DNA from 3 places in the Leptolyngbya sp. KIOST-1 genome. Region 1 is predicted to be linked to each of the others. Evidence: predicted binding sites of a transcription regulator. Region 1 holds the regulator's gene; each other region holds the start of a gene.
What was found. The regulator NtcA, encoded in region 1, controls nitrogen genes in cyanobacteria. The targets are predictions, from matches to a motif close to TTTGTANNNNNNNNTACAAA.
Positions count from the first base shown of each region.

Region 2: the regulator NtcA is predicted to act here: its motif matches at 2,283-2,302, upstream of NF78_RS20980 (BMP family ABC transporter substrate-binding protein).
Region 3: the regulator NtcA is predicted to act here: its motif matches at 3,373-3,392, upstream of NF78_RS01850 (uracil-xanthine permease family protein).

Region 1 covers NZ_JQFA01000004.1:1,880,279-1,886,844, forward strand. The annotation lists gene NF78_RS25230 (DUF3084 domain-containing protein) at 1-1,025, opposite strand, end outside; gene ntcA (global nitrogen regulator NtcA) at 1,148-1,819, opposite strand; gene thrC (threonine synthase) at 2,342-3,646, shown strand; gene NF78_RS25245 (MoaD/ThiS family protein) at 3,767-4,042, shown strand; gene cofH (7,8-didemethyl-8-hydroxy-5-deazariboflavin synthase subunit CofH) at 4,203-5,417, shown strand; gene NF78_RS25255 (hypothetical protein) at 5,360-6,007, opposite strand; gene pyrF (orotidine-5'-phosphate decarboxylase) at 5,983-6,566, opposite strand, start outside.
Region 2 covers NZ_JQFA01000004.1:891,947-898,512, forward strand. The annotation lists gene NF78_RS20975 (ABC transporter permease) at 1-785, opposite strand, end outside; gene NF78_RS20980 (BMP family ABC transporter substrate-binding protein) at 910-2,067, opposite strand; gene NF78_RS20985 (NB-ARC domain-containing protein) at 2,413-6,183, shown strand; gene sipA (regulatory protein SipA) at 6,410-6,566, shown strand, end outside.
Region 3 covers NZ_JQFA01000002.1:371,412-377,977, forward strand. The annotation lists gene NF78_RS01830 (DUF4336 domain-containing protein) at 1-213, shown strand, start outside; gene NF78_RS27905 (Spy/CpxP family protein refolding chaperone) at 366-983, opposite strand; gene NF78_RS01840 (YoaK family protein) at 1,056-1,847, opposite strand; gene NF78_RS01845 (antibiotic biosynthesis monooxygenase) at 2,076-2,882, opposite strand; gene NF78_RS01850 (uracil-xanthine permease family protein) at 3,487-4,917, shown strand; gene NF78_RS01855 (iron uptake porin) at 5,466-6,566, shown strand, end outside.

The DNA.
Region 1 (6,566 bases):
GCATCGATAAACACCTGAATACAGGGCTCCCCCCGCTGTAGGACACAGGGTTCACCCGTGATGTAGTTGGCCGCCGACAGCAGCCTCACCACGTAGTCTTCACCCGTGGCCAGACGATCGATCAGAGTTTCGACTTCACGATTGCCAATCAGCAAAATTTGCTGGTCAATGAAGGTACCCGGGGCGATCGCGCGGGAGACCAAACGATTGGCCTGCTGCAAAAATTCAGTGACAAACTCTTCCGCCTGAGCTCGATTTTCAGCCCGCCCCTGGCCCGACAAAATTTCCTGGTTGCGGTTGAGGGCAATGTTGCCACGAAAAAGACCCTGAAACTGAGTTTGCAGGGACGCCACCTGCTGCTCCAGGAACTCTTGCTCGGCTTCCAGGCTGGCCAAGAGCTGTTCACGCTCGGCGATGGCGCGATCGCGCTGGGCAATCTGCTGGTCCAGTTCGGCGATGGCGCGATCGCGTTGGGCAATCTGGCTACCAATGGTGGCCTGCTGCTGCAGCAGGCGATCGCGATCGACCCGCAGCGCCGCGGTTGATCGCCGCAGGGTTTCTGCCTGCTGCGAGACGGTGTCGAGCTGGCCCAGGGTTTGGCGCAGCTGTTCCTCCGTGGCATCCTGCTGCGCTACGGCTCGATTGAGCGACTCATTCACCTCCTGAAGCCGACCCAGGGCTCGCTGGCGCTCCCTGGTGGCGGACTCCAAATCAGCCTCGACGTTTTCCTGAGCGGCCTGGGCCTGGGCCAAGTTGGCTTCGGCGGTGGCCAAGTCATCCTGAATCCGCCCCAGTTCAAAAACTCCGGTCCGCAGCTGGCTGCTCACCCCAAACAGCAGCGCCAGGGTAGAGGCCGAAATTACGCTGCCGGTGGCAATGCTGACCAGGGTGGCCGTTTGCCTGGGGCGAAGGTTGAATAAACTCAGTCGGGCCTTGCCGACCCGACTGCCTACGCGATCGCCCAGGGTGGCAATCACCCCCCCCAGGATCAGAACCGCAAAAATCAGTACGTAACCAGAAACCATGCACCTGCCACAGGGGAGTTTGCATTTACTCTACTGCATGGGTTTGGACCTTAGTGCCCTAGTCTTGCCAATCAGTCGACCTGGCTGGTCAAGCCCCAGCCCCGGACTCGAACCCCGCTGGCTTAAGTAAACTGCTGACTTAGATTAACCGGATCGTGCACAGTAATTTTCTTTTTATATATTGAGATCATACCTTCCTGGCGCAGATCGCCCAGGAGGCGGGTGACCGTCACCCGAGTAGACCCAATGGCCTCAGCAATCGCCTGGTGAGAAAGTTTGAGATCGATGGTGATGCCATCCTGGCTGGGTACGCCAAAGTCGCGGCAGAGAATCAGCAGGAAGCTTACCAAGCGTGATCCCATGTCCCGGTGGGCCAGGGTTTCGATCATCATCTCAGTCTGCAAAATTCGCGATGACAGCCCTCGCAACATCAGCAGGGCCAGCTCAGGGTTTTCTTCGAGGGACTGCTCGACCTGCTCGATGGGCACCGACAACAGCTCAACCGGTGTAAACGCTACGGAATGATAGAAGCGATCGGACCGGTTGCCTGTAATCAGCGACAGCACACCAAAGACACTATTCTCCCGCAGTAGGGCTACCGTGATCTCTTCCCCGGCCTCGTATACCCGCGACAGCTTAACCGCGCCCTTGAGCAAAAAATAAACCCGCTCTGCCGGGTCGCCCGGGAAAAAAATAGTCTTGCCCCGATCGTAGGACTCAACGACAGGGGGAAATGCACCCCCAGAGAGCTGACGAAAGACGTTGGCAAGCGGCTTATCTTGGGTCACTACCATAAACGTTCTGCTAAGAGCATCACCGTGGGCATCTGCAATGAAACTGCTGCGCTACCTACACCGCTGAGACCAGGGCCAGGCCTTCAGTACAGACTACCTTGGGCACCAAGCATAGAGCAGTTTAGTCGGTCTGGCACATTAGATAATGCAAACGTTCCATGACTTTAAATCACTTAACCTCAACTGCCCAGGAGGCGTTTGTATAGCAGGCTACCTTACTGTGTTCCGAAGAGGTTTTTCTGCCACCAAAGGTTAGCTGAGTCCAGCTTGAGCTAAATCGGCAGGGGGTTCCGTGCGAAAGCTCCAGAACCGAACCGCGCTTGGGCACCTACCGCGACGGACTGGAGTTTGGCCAAAACAGACTTGATCAAAGATGTCAAACCATTCTGCATCAGGATCTTACACATACCCGACTAAAAAAATCGGGTATGTTTGACCAGGGTTTGACTTCGGTGCTAGGTTCTGAATAACAAATTCGAAATGTCAAAAACACCTGCTCCAGACCACCTAAGAGAATCCGCTATGACGCAGTCCATCGAACGCTCCACCGCTACCCAGCCCACCTTTTCGAACCTGAAGTGCCGAGAGTGTGGTGAGACCTACGACCTGGGTGCTAAGCACGTCTGTGAAGATGTCTGCTTTGGCCCCCTTGAGGTAGCCTACGACTACGATGCCATTCGCCAGCGGGTCACGCGCAGCACGATTCAAGCCGGGCCGCTGTCGATCTGGCGCTACAAAGATTTCCTGCCCGTCAGCACCGACACCCCCATCGATGTAGGTACGGGCATGACGCCGCTGGTACGCTCGACTCGGCTGGCCCGGCGTCTGGGCCTGAAAGAGCTTTACATCAAGAACGATGCCGTCAACATGCCCACCCTCAGCTTCAAAGATCGGGTGGTCTCGGTTGCGCTGACCCGAGCCCAGGAACTGGGGTTCACCACGGTCTCCTGCGCCAGCACGGGCAACCTGGCCAACTCCACGGCGGCGATCGCGGCCCATGCCGGGCTGGACTGCTGCGTCTTCATCCCCGCTGACCTGGAAGCCGGCAAGGTGCTGGGCACCCTGATTTACAACCCCACCGTGATGGCGGTGCAGGGCAACTACGACCAGGTCAACCGCCTCTGTTCCGAGGTGGCCAACACCCACGGCTGGGGCTTTGTCAACATCAACCTGCGCCCCTACTACTCCGAGGGTTCCAAGACCCTGGGCTATGAAGTGGCTGAGCAGTTGGGCTGGCGACTGCCCGACCACATCGTGGCCCCCTTGGCCTCTGGCTCTCTGTTTACCAAGATCTACAAGGGCTTCCAGGAGTTTGTTAAGGTGGGGCTGGTCGACGACAAGGCGGTGCGCTTCAGCGGGGCCCAGGCCGAGGGCTGCTCTCCCATTGCCCAAGCCTTTAGGGAAGGTCGGGATTTTGTCACGCCCGTGAAGCCCAACACGATCGCCAAATCGATCGCCATTGGCAACCCCGCCGACGGGATCTACGCCCTCGACATTGCCCGCAAGACCAACGGCAATATCGAGTCGGTCACCGACGCCGAGGTGGTCGAGGGCATGAAGCTGCTGGCCGAAACCGAGGGCATCTTTACCGAAACCGCTGGTGGCACCACCATCGCGGTGCTCAAAAAGCTGGTGGAAGCCGGTAAGATTGACCCCGATGAGTCTACGGTGGTCTACATTACCGGCAACGGCTTGAAGACCCAGGAGGCCGTGCAGGGCTACATTGGCGAACCCTTCACGATTGAGCCCAAGCTCGAGAGCTTTGAGCGGGCGCTGGAGCGCTCTCGCACCCTGGACCGCCTGGAATGGCAGCAGGTGCCGGTGTAGGGGGATAGGTAACTACAAAATGCGACGTTCAAAACTTTGCATTTTGAACGTCGCATTTACCACTTCCTACTTCGCCACTCCCCGACGCACTCAACTTACCCTCTGTTTACCTTCACTTCTATGGCTGTCAAAGTACTGATTCCCACTCCCCTGCAAAAGTTCACCAACAACCAAGCTGCCCTCGAATGCAGCGGCGGCACGATTGTGGAACTGCTCAATGACCTGGAGAGCAGCTGTCCCGGCATCAAGGCCCGGCTTTGTGACGATGCGGGCGAACTGCGCCGCTTTGTCAACTTCTACGTCAACAGCGAGGATATTCGGTTTCTAGACGGCAAGGAAACCGCCCTCAGCGATGGGGACGAAGTCAGCATCGTGCCCGCTGTCGCTGGCGGCTAGGGCTCAGCCTGACCAATCGCGATCGCCCCAGGGAGCTGAGCCTTGCTGGGGCGATCGCGTTTTTCTCGCACCAAACCTAGGGGCACCACCGCCCCACAGCCGTCACTATCCACAGCCGTCACAATAGAGATGGCGTTGCGGGCAGAAACCTTCTCTAACTATGGATATCGAACCGATTCTCGCTCAGGCTCTGGCTGGGGACGACATCTCCGCCGCCGATGGAGTAGCCCTCCTGCAGCAGCAGACCCCCGAGACCATAGCCGCCATTCGCACCACGGCTGACACCCTGCGCCAGCGCCAGGTGGGAGACACGGTAACCTACGTGGTCAACCGCAACATCAACTTCACCAATATCTGCGAGCAGCACTGCAGCTTCTGCGCCTTTCGCCGCGACGCCCAAACTGAGGGGGCCTACTGGCTCGATTTTTCCCCCATCCTCGAAAAAGCTGCTGAGGCCGTAGGCGTGGGGGCGACCGAAATTTGCATGCAGGGCGGACTCAACCCCGCCGCCCAGATCAACGGCAGCTCCCTACGCTATTACCTGAAGCTGGCCGCAACGATCAAAGGCAGGTATCCCCGCCTGCACCTGCACGCCTTTTCCCCCCAGGAAGTGCAGTTCATCGCTCGCCAAGACGGGTTGAGCTACCGCGAGGTGCTGCTGGCCCTGCGGGACGGGGGAGTGGACTCCCTGCCAGGCACCGCCGCGGAGGTGCTCGACGATGAAGTGCGCCGGGTGCTGTGTCCTGAAAAAATTGACGCTGCCACCTGGCTTGAGATCGTCGGGCTGGCCCACGAGGTTGGCCTACCCACCACCAGCACCCTGCTGTCGGGCCACATTGAAACTCCTGCCCAGCAGATCGCCCACCTGGACAAACTGCGCCAGCTACAGCGCCTGTCGATGGAATTGGGTCGGTCGGCCTCAATTACCGAGTTTATTGTGCTGCCCTTTGTGGGGCAGGAGGCCCCCAAGCCGCTGCGTCGCCGAGTGGGGCGTGACCAGCCGGTGCTGGCCGACGCGCTGGTGCTGATGGCGGTGGCCCGCATTTACCTGGGCAACTGGATTGTCAACCACCAGCCCAGCTGGGTGAAGCTGGGGCTGGCCGGAGCCACCACCGCCCTGAACTGGGGCTGCAACGACATCGGCGGCACGCTAATGGAAGAGCATATCACCACGATGGCTGGTGCCCAGGGCGGTACCGCTATGACGGTGGCCGAGCTGCGCGGGGCGATCGCCAGCCTGGGCCGTCCGGCCCGACAACGGGACACTCTCTACGGTACAGTGCCAGCCGAAGGGACGGCCTTAGCCATGGGGGAACGTCACTCTGCCTCGCCCACAGCGGCCCGGCAGTCCCGCAGCCAGAGCCTGATGGCCTGACCCGTTACCCCCTGACTGCTCTCCTGGGGCGGGGTGGGCGGGCGAAGACTGCCGGGCCGTGGCGTGGTCCCGGCGGCTGGATAGCCCCCCAGGCTGGTGTACAGCAGGGTCATGTACCAGCCCTCCGGCCGCTGCACCAGAAACAGCCAATGGTAATTTTGCAGCAGCACCTCCTGGTCCCGCCAATACTGGCGCTCCAGGGTGGTAAAAAACACCTGCTGCGGGGAGGCGGCCCCCCCTGCCTCGTCACCGTCCGCCGCCTCGACTGGCACGGCCGCTGCGGTCAGCTCGATGGGGGTAAAGTCGGGTGGGCTGGCAAGAATCACCGTGCTGGGGGGAGGCAGGCGCGGCGGTGGGGCCGCCAGATTGAGGGTGCGGCTGGCGACCCGATTGGCGTAGCTGGGCAGATCGGTCAAGAGTCGGGCGGTCAGCCCCTCCAGGTCGCTGGGGCAGCGGTTAACAGGCCGCAGAGGAGATGGGCCGGGGGGGACCTGGGCCCCCAGACGACCCCCCAAAACCAGGCTACTCGCCACCCCTATTCCCAGGGCCGTGAGCAGACGACGGACTAGGGAGCGATCGCGGTGGAACATTCTTGGCAGATGCGCTCAAAGGCGGCGGCGGGGTTGGGGTCAGCGGTGATGGGACGCCCAATCACCAGGTAGGTAGCCCCGGCCTGCAGCGCCTGCACCGGGGTCAGCGTGCGGCGCTGATCGTCACTACTGGCCCAGCTGGGCCGCACCCCCGGACACACCAGGGTAAAGTCGGCGGGCAAAAAGCGCCGCAGCTGATTGGCCTCCTGGGGGGAGCAGACTGCCCCTCCCAGGCCACTGTCCTGGGCCAGCCGGGCCATCTGTAGGGCATAGTCAGTCAGGCCGAGGGGAACTTTGAGTTCCTCCGCCAGGGCATTGGGGCTGATGCTGGTCAGCAGGGTTACCCCCAGCAGGACGGGAGGATCCAGGCCGGCGGCGCTCGCTCCGGCGATCGCCGCCGATTGAGCCGCCACCAGGGCCTCTCGGCCAGCGGCGGTGTGCACCGTGATCAGATCGACCCCCCAGTGCCCCGCCGCCGCACAGGCCCCAGCCATGGTGTTGGGAATATCGTGAAACTTGAGGTCGAGAAACACCCGCTTCTGCCGCACCTTGAGGGCCT
Region 2 (6,566 bases), 990 kb from region 1:
GCCACCTCCACCATGCCGGCCAAGCCCGCGCAGGCTCCGCCCAAAAAGCAGATCGCCAGGGTGAGCTTGCCCACCGGCAGCCCCGCCACCCGCGCCGCCCGCACGTTGCCCCCGGCGGTGCGGGCCGCAAAGCCAAAGGTGGTGCGCTGAATTAGAACGTAGGCCAGAGCACAGGCCATCAGCCCCAACACCAGCCCGTAGTGCACCCGGCTGCCCGGCAGCGTGCCCAGCATGTGCATCTCAGGAATGGGATAGGTGGAGGGCTTGTTCAGCGAGGCCGGATCTTTCATCGGGCCGTTGACCATATGGTTGAGCAGCGCGATCGCGATGTAATTCATCAGCAGGCTGCTGATCGTCTCATTCACCGCCCGGTAGTGGCGCAGGGCACCGACGATGGCGATCCAAACCCCGCCCGCCGCCATGCCCGCCAGGGCCATACCCAGCTGCACCCCAGCGGTCGGCAGCCCCCAGCCGCCCAGGGTAAGACCACCCGCCACCGCCGCCAGCCCCCCCAGCACCAGCGCTCCCTCGTTGCCAATGATCACCAGCCCCAGCCGGGCGGGGAGGGCCGTACAGAGGGCGCTCAGCATCAGCGGCGATGCCTGAATCAGCGTGTTTTGGAACGAACTCCAGCTGCCAAAGGCGGCCCGATAGATCGAGTAGTAGACCCCAAATGGGTTGGCCCCAGCCAGGGCACAAAACAGGCCAAACATCACCAGGGCGGCCACCAGCGCCCCCACGGGAATGCAGATTTTTTCCAGCAGACTCCGCCAGCGATCGCTCATCATCAAGCTCCTTTATTCACCGGATTATCAATGTCAGGTGTTAGGTGTCAGGTGTTAGGTGTTAGGTGTCAGGCAGAACCGATACCCGATACCCGACACCCGATACCCGATACCCGACACCCCTCTACCCCACACTCCCCATCACCCCTTCCGCTAGCCAGTTCATCTGCTCCAGCTCGACGGCTGTTTGGCCCAGTTCCTTGCCGCCTGCGATCGCGACCTTGCCCTGGTTGTCTTTGATCTCGCCTTTGTAGATCACCAGGTTGCCCGCCACCAGTTCGGCCTTGGCGGCCTCTGCCGCCTGCTGGGCTTCGGGGCTCACCGCCGGGCCAAAGGGCGACAGCTTCAAAAAGCCGTCCTGGAAGCCGCCCCGCACCAGGTGGGGAATGCCGCCGTTCATCAGGGTTTTGCCCTCCTGCATCAGGGTGACGTAGTTCTTGTACACGTTTGACCAGTCCCACTCGGCGCCAGTCAGGTAACCTTTGGGAGCCAGTTCAGCCTGGTTGGCGTGGTAGCCGGAGGCAAAAATGCCCCGCCGCTCGGCGGTTTCAATCACCACCTTGGGGCTGTCCACATGGCAGGTAAGCACATCGATGCCCTGGTCGGCCATGCTGTTGGCGGCTTCGGCCTCGCGCACCGGGTCGGCCCAGTCGCCCGTAAAGATCACCTGGGTGGTAACGCTGGGGTCAATGCTGCGGGCCCCCAGGGTGAAGCTGTTGACGTTGCGCAGCACCTGGGGAATCGGTTTGGCGGCGATGAAGCCCAGCCGCTTGCTGTTGGTGGCATGGGCGGCGACGATGCCGGCCACGTACTGGGCCTCATCGATGTAGCCAAAGTAGCTGCCGACATTGTCGGGATGTACGCCCTCCTGGTAGAGCCCGCCGCAGTGGAAAAACTGCACTTCGGGGAACTGCTGGGCCAGGGTCAGCACGTGGGGGTCAAAGTAGCCAAAGGAGGTGGCAAAGATCGCCGTGGCACCATCCAGGTCGATCATGCTGCGGATGGTTTCCTGCACAGCGTTGGTCTCAGGCACGCTGGCCTCTTCGGAGGTTTTCACGCCGGCCATCCCCTCCAGGCTGGCCCGCCCCTCGGCGTGGGCCTGGTTGTAGCCGTAGTCGTCCTTGGGCCCAACGTAGATAAACCCGGCGGTCAGCGTATCGCCGCCCGCCGCCGTGGGGGCGTTGCCACAGCCGCTGAGTTTGACCGTTAGACCAAAGGCACCCGTGGCCAGCAATCCCCGGATGGCCTGGCGTCGGGTCACCTGAAACGTGGGTTTCCGCATGGGGGTTCTCCTGAATTGAGGGCAGAGTCAAGATGAAGCGCGCGGCCCTAACCCCGGTGGCATGGGAGGGGCAGAGAGGAGGGCTTTGGCGCGATGTGGTTGTGGAACGCTGTTGAACGTTAAGAAGAGACTATCAATGGGACCCGAAAACCGAGGTTCGAGAAAGGTGTGGCGGAGGTGCGCTGATGGCTGGGTCTCCCCGGACGATGCAGCAAAATGTGACCTAAAGTACAAATTTGGCAGGTGGGCTTGGCTACGATGGCAGCCATCGGGTTTGCTCCAGGCCTTGTGCTGCGTTAGTTTCAGGCCAGCGAGTAGCATTGAATACAGGCCCATAGCTGCACTATGACCGCCGCCGACGCCCTAGCCCTGGTTGAGCGATTACTGGCCGCCCGTGGGGCGAGGGGCTTAAACGCGATTCAGGCCACCCTGCTCCGGCAGACCTGGAGCGATCGCACCTACCAGGCCATGGCCCTGGAGCTGGGCTACGAGGTGGGCTACGTCAAGCAAATTGGCTCCGACCTCTGGCAGAGCCTATCTGACACCCTGGGCGAAAAGGTGACCAAACGCAACCTGCGGGAGGTGCTGGCCCGCCAGCAGAGGACGTTACTGGCAGACGTTGGCTTGGCCTTACAACCACCCAACCTGGGCCGCTGCCGCGACTGGGGCGATGCCGCCACCGCCACCCCTTTCTACGGGCGCACCGAGGAACTGGAGCAGCTCCAGCGCTGGGTGCTCGGCGATCCGGCGGCCCAGGGGCAGGGCCAGCGCTGTCGGCTGGTGGGGCTGTTTGGCATGGGCGGCATGGGCAAAACCACCCTGGCGGTCAAACTGGCCCAGCAGCTGCAAGACCACTTCGAGGTGGTGATCTGGCGATCGCTGCGCCATGCTCCCCGGGTTGAGGACCTGCTGCGAGACCTGCTGGGGGTGCTGGTGCCGGGGGCCGATACCGCCGCTACCGACTTTGCCAACTCCTTTGATGGGCTGCTGCGATCGCTGCTCGACCAGCTGCGCCAGCGCCGCTGTTTGCTGGTGCTCGACAACGGCGAAACGATTTTGCAGCCCCGCGATCGCACCGGCACCTACCAGCCCGGCTACGAAACCTACGGCCAGCTGTTCTACAGCCTGGGTAGCACCGACCACCAGAGCACCCTCCTGCTCACCAGCCGCGAAAAGCTCAGGGAAATTGCCCAGCAGGAAGGGGCGGCCCTGCCGATTCGATCGCTGCGGCTGAAGGGGCTACCGCCCCCGGTGGGGCAGTCGATCTTTCAGGCCCGGGGCCAGTTTAGCGGCACGCCCACCGACTGGCAGCACCTGGTCAACCACTACGCGGGTAACCCCCTGGCCCTCAAGATGGTGGCCGCCGTCGTACAGGACTTTTTTGACGGGCAGCTGGGGCCGTTTGTGCAGATTCTGGCCCAGGGGGACTCGGTGTTTGGCGACATTCGCGACCTCTTGGCCCACCAGTTTGACCGCCTCTCGCCGCTGGAGCAGCAGATCATGGCCTGGCTGGCCATCCACCGCGAGCCGATGACCCTGGCCCAGGTGCGATCGCACCTGGTTGATCCCCTGGCCCTGGGTGATGTGATCGAAGCCCTGACCAGCCTGGAGCGGCGATCGCTGATCGAGCGCGATGCCCCCAGGGCGACCAGCCCCCGCAGCACCCGCTTCACCCTCCAGCCTGTGGTGATGGAATACATCACCGACTGGCTGGTGGAGCAGGTCAGCCAGGCCATTCTGGCTGAGCCCACCACTGTCCCCAGCCCGCTGCACACCCACGCCCTGATTTTGGCCCAGACCAAAGACTACCTGCGCGACAGCCAGACCCGGCTGATTTTGCAGCCAGTGCTCGATCGGCTGCGGCTGCGACCCCAGGATCTGGCCTGCCGCCTGCGCCACCACCTGGCGGCCTGGCGCGGGCAAAACCTACCCGGCTACGCCTGCGGCAACCTGATCAACCTGCTCCACCAGGCCAAGATTTCCCTGGCGGGCTGGGATTTTTCTCACCAGACCGTGTGGCAGGCCTACCTGCAGGACAGCACCCTGCACCAGACCAACTTTGCCCAGGCCGACCTGGCTAGGTCGGTGTTTAAAGACACCTTTAGCCAGGTGCTGGCGATCGCCTTTAGCCCCGATGGTCAGCTGCTGGCCGCCAGCGACGTCAGCTACGAAATCCACCTGTGGCGGGTCAGCGATGCCCAGCCCGTGCTCACCCTGTGTGCCCAGGACGGCTGGTGCTGGGCGGTGGCCTTTAGCCCCAACAACCAGACCCTGGCCAGCAGCGCCAACGGCACCATCGACCTGTGGAACCTCAGCACGGGCGATCGCTACGGCCAGCTCAAGGACTCCTCCAGCCGGGTGTTCTCGCTGGCCTTTAGCCCCGACGGGCGCTGGTTGGCCAGCGGCTGCGAAGACCACCAGATCCGAGTTTGGGACCTTCGCAGCGGCACCCTGGTTCACCGACTCAGGGGCCACACCGACGAGGTGCGATCGGTGGCGTTTTCGCCCCAGGGCTACCTCGGCGGCGGACTGACCCCCAGCGCCCACACCACCCCCTACCACTTAGCCAGCGGCAGCTACGACGGCACTCTGCGCCTGTGGAGCCTGGCCAGCGGCGACAGCACCGTTCTGGCCACCGGCTCCCCCGTCTGGTCGGTGGCCGTTCACCCGGTCAACGGCCATACCCTGGCCACCGGGCACCAGGACGGCACCATTGGCCTCTGGGACGGGGCGACCCAGACCCGGGTGCGATCGCTCCGAGGCCATACTCAGGCGGTGCGATCGATCGCCTTTAGCCCCGATGGCTGCCTGCTGGCCAGCGGCGGCGACGACCAGACCCTGCGCCTGTGGAACTGGCAGAGCGGGCAGGTGGACTGGGTGCTGAAGGGCCATAGCAGCTGGATCTCCAATGTCGCCTTTAGCCCCGTTCGCGGTGGCTCGACCGAAGCGATCGGCTACACCCTGGCCAGCGCCAGCGAAGATCAGTCCGTGCGCCTGTGGGATAGCCAGACCCACCAGGCCCTGCGGGTGCTGCGCGGCCACAGCAGCGGGGTGTGGTCAGTGGCCCTGCATCCCCAGGGGAACTACCTGGTCAGCGGCGGCCAGGATCGCCAGGTGCGGCTCTGGTCCCTGGCCGAGCAGGCTGCCCCCAGGGCATTTTCAGGCCACGACGGTTGGGTGTTTGCGGTGGCCATCAGCCCCGATGGTCGCTGGATTGCCAGCGGTGGAGAAGACCGCACCGTGCGCCTCTGGGATAGCGACAGCGGTACTTGCCAGACCACCTGGGCCGTCCACAGCCACGAGGTCTGGGCGCTGGCCTTTTGCCCCCGGAGCGACTGCTTGGCCAGCGGCAGCCTCGATGGCACCATTCGCCTCTGGGACCCAGTTAGTCGGTCTGGTCGGGGCGTTTTGACCGGCCACAGCAGCGGGGTCTGGACCCTGGCCGTCAGCCCGGACGGACGCCGCCTGGCCAGCGGCAGCCAGGATCAAACCGTGCGCCTGTGGGACTTGGATCGCCAAACCTGTCTACAAACCCTGCCCTGCGAGGGCAGCTGGGTGCGGGGACTGGCCTTTAGCCCCGACGGCCGGTTTCTCTCCAGCGGCGGGTCCAACGGCTACGTCATGCTGTGGGACTTGAAGCTGGGCCACCGCACCGTCATCGGCACCCACCCCAGCCTGGTGCTGGCCGTGGCCTTTAGCCCCGATGGCCAGTGGCTGGCCAGCTGCGGCGGCGACGCCACCATTAAACTCTGGCACCTGCCCAGCCGCCGCTGCCATCAAACCCTCTCCGGCCACGATAAGTGGGTGCGCTACATTACCTTCAGCGCCGACGGCGATCGCCTGATCAGCTGCAGTCAGGACGAAACCATCCAGGTCTGGGGCAAACTCGTGACTCCAGACGGGTTCATTTATTGTCATCAGCAAACCCTGCGGGTGCCCCGCCCCTACGAAGGCCTGGTGATCACGGGCGCAACAGGGCTTACGGAAGCCCAAAAATCTGCCTTAATGACCCTAGGGGCCAGCGAAACCCTCCCCCTGGAAAACAGCGCTGCTGCACCCGCTACGCAGTCCGTCGGTAGCGGTATACCTCTACCCGGGCAGTCGGAGAAGGCGTAGGAACGGGCTGCCAGACTACACGGTCCGCCGCCATCCGATCGCTAGCGCGGCAACGGGAGGGGAAAGCTACCGACCTATAGGTACGCGGCACAGGGTATAAGGTTGAAGGGAAAGCCATGAACTTGAGCCGCCGCCCTCTGCCCCTGACCAGGCTAAAGTCAGCCTGTCGGATCTGGAGAGCATCTAGCTTCGGTTCTTGGCCCTTAGCTCTGTTCTAAAAATAGCTATGTCATCTGAATTTACCATCGGCGATCGGGTGCGCCTGATTGCCCTGCCGTCTTACTTCAAAACCGCCGACCCCATGCCCATGCTGCGCCCCGCCGACACGCTGCCCCTGGGGGCCGAGGGCCTGGTCCAGAGCCGCCGCCCTGGCGGCTACTGGG
Region 3 (6,566 bases), on a different contig from region 1:
GAGCGCATTATTCCGGCCCACCTGGCCGCGCCCATTGCCGCCACCCCAGAGCAGTTTTTGGCGGCGTTTGAGTTTTTGTACGCCGAACCGACCCCAGCGGCGGGAAGCTTACCCAACGCTGACTTCGATCTGTTGCGCCAGATCGAAGCCCTCTTGCTGAGCCGGGGAATTTCGCGCCCGCGTCAGCCTGCGCCCTCTGTGGACAAAAAATAGTCGATCAAAAAACAGAGGCCTGAGGGGCCTCTGCAACGAGAAACGTGACGGTAGCCAAACTATAGCGATGGCCATTGCGCTTAGGCTCTCGACCTCGGCTTCGGTTGGGAACTGAGACGGCGCAATGGCTATCGCGGTGGTTCACGGACAGCTTATTCGGCCATAGCTTCCATTTTGGCGGAAATTTTTTCTTTGATTTCCTCAATGCTGGGCATAAATTCTTTCTTTTTCTCAAAGCCCAGCTTTACCTTTTCGGCAATTTCTTCAGGGGTAGGTGCCATCTCAGACCCAGGCGCATCGGGAGCGAAGGTAGCTTTGCTTTCCATCCCGGCTTTGATGCGCTCAGCAATTTCGTCTGGCGTCGGCATAAACATGTCTTTCTTATTCAAAAAGACCTCTTTCTTCTGCTCGGGAGTCAGGGCCGCAAACAAATTCCCTTTAGGAACCGTTTTCAGTGTGGCGGCCAACTCGGCTTTTTGCTCTGTGGTCAGCGCCATCGCTTTAAATGCTTTACGCAAACTGTAGCCGTTTTGGATCGCCTGCTCAAACATCTCCCGCTGTTCGGGGAAAAGGGTACTTTCAATTTGGGGCACATACTTTGAGCGTAGCTCCTCGATTAGAGCTTCCTGCTCGGCGGTCAAATCAACATTTTCAAAGAGCGGCAGCGCAAATGAAAACGGCTTGGCGCTAACTGGGCTTGCCACCAGGGCTATCGACGCCAGCGTACACAGTAAGGTGCACAGCACCGCGGCTAAAAGCTTTCGTAACATGCTTGGGCAATCTCCGTACTAATTAACACAACGTAAAGAAAAAAGTCGTACCTGTGGTCAAACCAGCCTGACCTAACGTTCTTCGACCGCAGCTTTGAAGTGCTCTGAAAAGGCTACAACTGCCATAAACGATATCACAATCACCGGTATCACCAGACTCCACCAGGTTTCAGAGACTAATACAAAGTAGGTGGCCGCCAATCCTCCTAGGCCAAAACCTAGAATGATCGGCACAACTCGCCCCATTCGCTCGATCGATTCTGCGGCTGCCAAGGCGGCTTTCTCGTCCCCAGGGGAGGCAAATTTTGACACCGCTACCTGCACCAGATCGATAGTCAACTGAGTGGTGTTGCCAGTCATAACGGTGGTTGGGATATAGCTTTTAAAGACCCCTTTGGCTTCCTTCATCAGCGCATTTTGGATCGCCATCGCTACTACCCCGGCAATACCGATGGGGAGAATGTATTCCTCCTGCACGTTAAAGATAAGTGCGGGGGAAAGGTTGACGCCCACAATCAAGAAAACCGTTAGGGCGATCGCCTCCGCCGTCAACAATACGGCGAAAACGGGCCAGGCTTTTTTGCGGGCATAGCGGGCCAGGAGCGAGGTGGCCGCCACCGCCACCATAAAGGCCGGAAACATCAGCAGGTGTGTGATGGTTGCCTCTTCGTCAGACTGCACAAACTCGTACCCGGCCAGGGCGATGTTGCCAGTAACGTGGGCGGTGAAAATGCCAAACAAAATGATGAAGGCGGAGGTATCGACAAACCCCGCCACCCAGCTCAGCATAAATCCAGCCGGGCCATCGCTGAGCAGGTAACGGCCCAGACTGAACTCAGGCTTAGTAGGAGAACTTGCGACCATAGTGACTTTCTAAACGGTGCGGCAATACATAAACGTGTCAGGTTAGAGACTTAAATTTGCGGAACCCTACCCGGAACCGGTGGGGTTCTCCCCAAGGGCAAAACCCCACCGGCAGCGGGAGTACCAAACCACCTGGGAGTCATAGATAGGGGCATGGGCCAACCATTGAAGCATCTGCAGCCATCATGGGCGGTTGTTTGCCTGTCGTCAGTAGCAGACATAACGGTATTACCCCTTGCCATAGTCGGTTTTTGGGGTGATCACCTTGATCGTCTGGTACAGGTGGCTGTCGGTGGTAAAGGCCAAGGCCTCGTTAGCCTCTGCCTCTGCCTCTGGGGCGGGGGGGAGGGCTGGCAAGGCTAACTGGGGCACCTGGCTGAGGTCACTAAACTCAGCGGCGTTGCCCCAGTAGGTCAGCAGAGCCACATGGGGAACTTCAATGCCCTTGAGCAGTACCGTAGTGCGGGGTGACGGATAGAGGTCGGGCAGGTGGGCCAGGGTGTCCTCAGCCGCTGTCACCAGCTGGGCCTGGAACTCAGGGGTGCCGGTGGTGATTTTAGAGATTTGCACCAGGGCCGTGCTGCCGGGAATAGCCGATACCATTCCCGGCGGCGAGATCACCTGGTCGATGGCAAACGCGGTTGTCACGGTTGGGGCTCCCAGGCCAATACTCTCCTTGGCGTTGTCTTTGACGCCTTTAAAGCCACCTTTGACGTACTGTTTGTAGTATGTTTCGTAGTCGCCGTCGTCTCTCTCAGTAGCTAGCGATCGCTGGAAGGCCTCGTAGCTCGCCTGATTGTCCCACTGGCTCAGCTCTACCGCTCGCAGACCATCGACACTGGAAAACAGCGCCAGCCCGTAGAAGCCAGGAATGGCTTTGTAAAATGACTTGGCCGTCTTATAAAACGACTTCACCGCCTCGCTTTGAGTAGCCGGGTCAGTGGTGTAGAAGGAAATAACGGCGATCGCACCGTCCCCGGCCTTAAAGACCATGGACTCAACGGCTTTCTCGGCCCAGGCTGGTGCGGCAGGCAACAGTAGCCAAAAGCTTAGCAGGCAGGTTCCCAACAATCTTCCCAAACCCTTAACCATTGACCTTCAACACCTCTCAAGGGTGACGTGGGGCAGGTTCCAGTGCCTGACGACCAATTCAATGCCCCATCCTAACGGCAGCAACCTGAGCTTTTTGTTACCCTGAATACCGTTTTTCCGCATCCTCTTAACGCATAAAAATAAGCGCACCTGTCCTAGGAGGGATTTTTTGGGCATTGACCCTCATCCATTGACCCTCATCTACTACCCAATCCTGGAATAGCAGCAGCGTCCTGTGTTCTCGACTACAGAACCCCCAGCGCCGTTCTTCTATAACTCTTTTGGAGGCTGTGTATACAGTACACCGTATTCAAAAGTTGTTGAGCTGCAAGGTTTTGAGGTTCTGGTGCTTGTCTTCTAGGGTCAGTCGGGGGTTAGGTCAGGAGAGGCGGCTTTTTTAAGTTCTGCAAAGGGCGGTCTTAAACACCTGCTGTTTGTATCTCAGTGAACAAAAAAACTCGACTTTGGTTGTAATTCTTTGTTAGGTCGTTGGGTCCAAGGGCGCAAAGCCGAAAACCATTAAGAAACTCATTTTTAGGGAGAATCCATGACACAGGCAGACCGTGAAACCACCGTCGAAGCGATGGATGGTGAGAGAATAAGCATTCAGTCCGAACTGCTCTACGGGTTGAACGACAGGCCGCCGGTTGGGGAAGCGATATTTGTTGCCATTCAACACGTTCTGGCTTCCTTTGTGGGCATTATCACCCCCGGCCTATTAATCTGTGGAGCCCTGGGGGCGAGCCCAGAAGATACCGGCATTATTGTCAGCATGTCTCTGCTTGCCAGCGGCATTTGTACCTTCATCCAGTGCCGCCGGTTTGGGCCGATTGGATCAGGACTGCTGAGCCTGCAGGGCACCAGTTTTGCGTTTTTGGGACCTATCATTGGCGTTGGAACGGCGGCTGTTGCCGCTGGCAGCACCCCTACCGATGCCCTGGGGTTAATTTTCGGCCTCTGCTTTTTTGGCTCCGCCGTTGAAATTATCCTGAGCCGCTTCTTGCACCTGTTGCAGCAGGTGATTACCCCGGTGGTCACAGGCTCAGTGGTTATGATCATCGGCTTGAGTTTGATTCGAACTGGCTTTTTCAGCCTGGCAGGTGGTGCCGCAGCCCAGCAAAACGAAACATTTGGCAGTACTCAAAACCTGGCTTTGGGTGGTTTGGTGCTGGCCATTGTGGTGTTTTTGACCCTGTCTCAAAATCGGTTTTTGCGGATGGGCGCGATCGCCATCGGTCTGATTGTTGGCTACATCATTGCCATTGCTCTGGGCCTGGTCAATTTGAGTGCCCTGAGCAATCTGCCGCTGATTCGTCTGCCCCTGCCTCTGCGCTACGGTCTTGACTTCAACTTCTCTGCCTTTGTGCCCTTTATTTTTCTGTACATAATCACCGCTATTGAAACTGTCGGTGATCTAACCGCCACTTCGGCGGTATCCGGGGAACCTGTTTCTGGCGCTACCTACTTTCGGCGCATCAAGGGTGGCGTGCTGGGCGATGGCATCAATTCAGCGATCGCGGCCCTGTTAAACACCTTCCCCAACACCACCTTTAGCCAGAACAACGGGGTCATTCAAATGACCGGGGTGGGCAGCCGTTACGTGGGCTTCTACGTCGCAGGTATCTTTGCCATTCTCGGGCTCATTCCCATTGTTGGTGGTATTTTTCAGGCCATTCCGCAGCCAGTTCTGGGCGGTGCCACGCTGGTCATGTTTGGCTCCATTGCCGTAGCCGGTCTAAACATTGTGGCGTCGACCGGGCTCGATCGACGCTCTGCCGTTATCGTTGCGGTTTCTCTGGCCCTGGGCTTAGGGGTGGTTTACTCCCCTGACATCTTTGCCGACAAGCCCGCGCTGATCAGAAACGTGTTCTCTTCAGGGATCTCAACCGGCGGCATGACCGCCATCTTGCTGAACATCATTCTGCCCGGCCGGCCCAAAGTTGGCACCAAAGTCAGCCCTGAGCTTTCTGAAGCCTAGGAGCTGTCATCAAGGGCCTTTGATGACTCAGCCGCCGCCTTTACAGTCCCTAGACTGTTGAGTTGGATCGGGCTTAGCCACACCGATGGGAAAAGGCTTTTGGCCAGAATTGGTGACATTCCCAGGGTGGCTGCAAAGCAAATTTCAGCGCCAAGTCCTGCAGGCTTCTAGCTCAAGTCTATGGCTCTTGGCCTGTAATTGAATCTTTCAGGGCTGCATTAAAGACTGAGAGCGGAGTGCTTTACCTGCTTTTAATCCTTGAGTAGTCTAAGTCAGCAACGCCTTCGACAGACTCAGGAACCCTGCGGTAAAGCGTCCCGCCCTGTCCATTGGCATCAGGCATTAGCCCCAGTCTCTGGGGTCTATCAAATTTAATCGGTCTGGAAGCGAACAGCCCCAGATTCCTGGCTCGCTAGGAACCTGAATGAGTGTCGTTTCCATCTAGCGAGGTTTGAGTAAGGGGTCTGAGAGGTTAGACGCTTTTTTGACCCTGCTAGTTCCCAGGGGCCGATAACAGTGTGGATGTGTTTTGGTGTGAGGAAATATTGATGGTGAACGTACTCTCCTGGCGTGCTGTGGCCCGCCTTTGCTTGACTGGTTGCGATCGCGCTCTAGTGGCTGCTTCGGTGCTGCTGCTGTCCGCTACGGCGGCGGTTGCGAGTTCCCCTGCGCCGTTTGAAGAATTGGACGAAAGCGCTGGAGTTGCCCTCGCAGCCGCCAGCTACGAGGGCAGCGATAACGGCGCTGCCGAAGCTGCCCCAGCAGGATTGGCAGCAGAGATGGCTGCGGCAACGGTGCTAGGGGCTGATGCGATCGCTCCGGCAGGGACTCTGCTGGCCGCTGAGCCCGTAGACACCGCTGAGCCCACCGCCATGTTTCGGGTGGATGACCTGGAGGGAAGCCTCGAAACCGAAGCCGTGGTGCGCCCGGCGGCGGCCGCTGACCTGGCTCAGGTTACCCGAGTCACGGATTTCTCTGACGTGTTGCCCTCCGACTGGGCCTTTCAGTCCCTGAGCAACCTGGTGGAAAACTACGGCTGCCTCCAGGGCTACCCCGATAGCACCTTCCGGGGGCAGCGCTCCCTGACCCGCTTCGAATTCGCCGCTGGCCTCAATGCCTGTCTGGATGTGATCGTCAGCACCCTGGGGGCGGGCATCCCCGAGGAAGATCTGGCCACCATCCGCCGTCTGCAGGAGGAATTTGCCGCTGAGCTGGCCTCCATTCGAGGCCGCGTCGACCAGCTGGAAGCCGACACCGCCCAGCTCCGGGCCCAGCAGTTTTCCACCGTGACCAAGCTGCGGGGTCAGGTGTTTGCCAACATCGGCGGCGGCTTTTCTGGCGGCGATGTGCTGGCCGAAGGGATCAACGCTTTTGCCTCTGGTCCGACCCGGACGGTGCGAACCGTTAGCGGCAACCCGGCGGTCAACGTGGGCAGCCTGATGTGGCTCAACTTTGACACCTCCTTTAACGGTGCCGATCGCCTCAAGCTCCAGCTGGTCACCGGCAGCGGCACCGGCCCGGGCAACTTCTGGGCGTCGGCGGGTCTGTTCAACACCTTTGGTACCCCCATCCAGTTCCAGACTGGGGTGCCAGCTGGGCAAGACTTTAGCGTCTACCTGCGGGAGCTAAGCTATGCCTTTCCGGTGGGC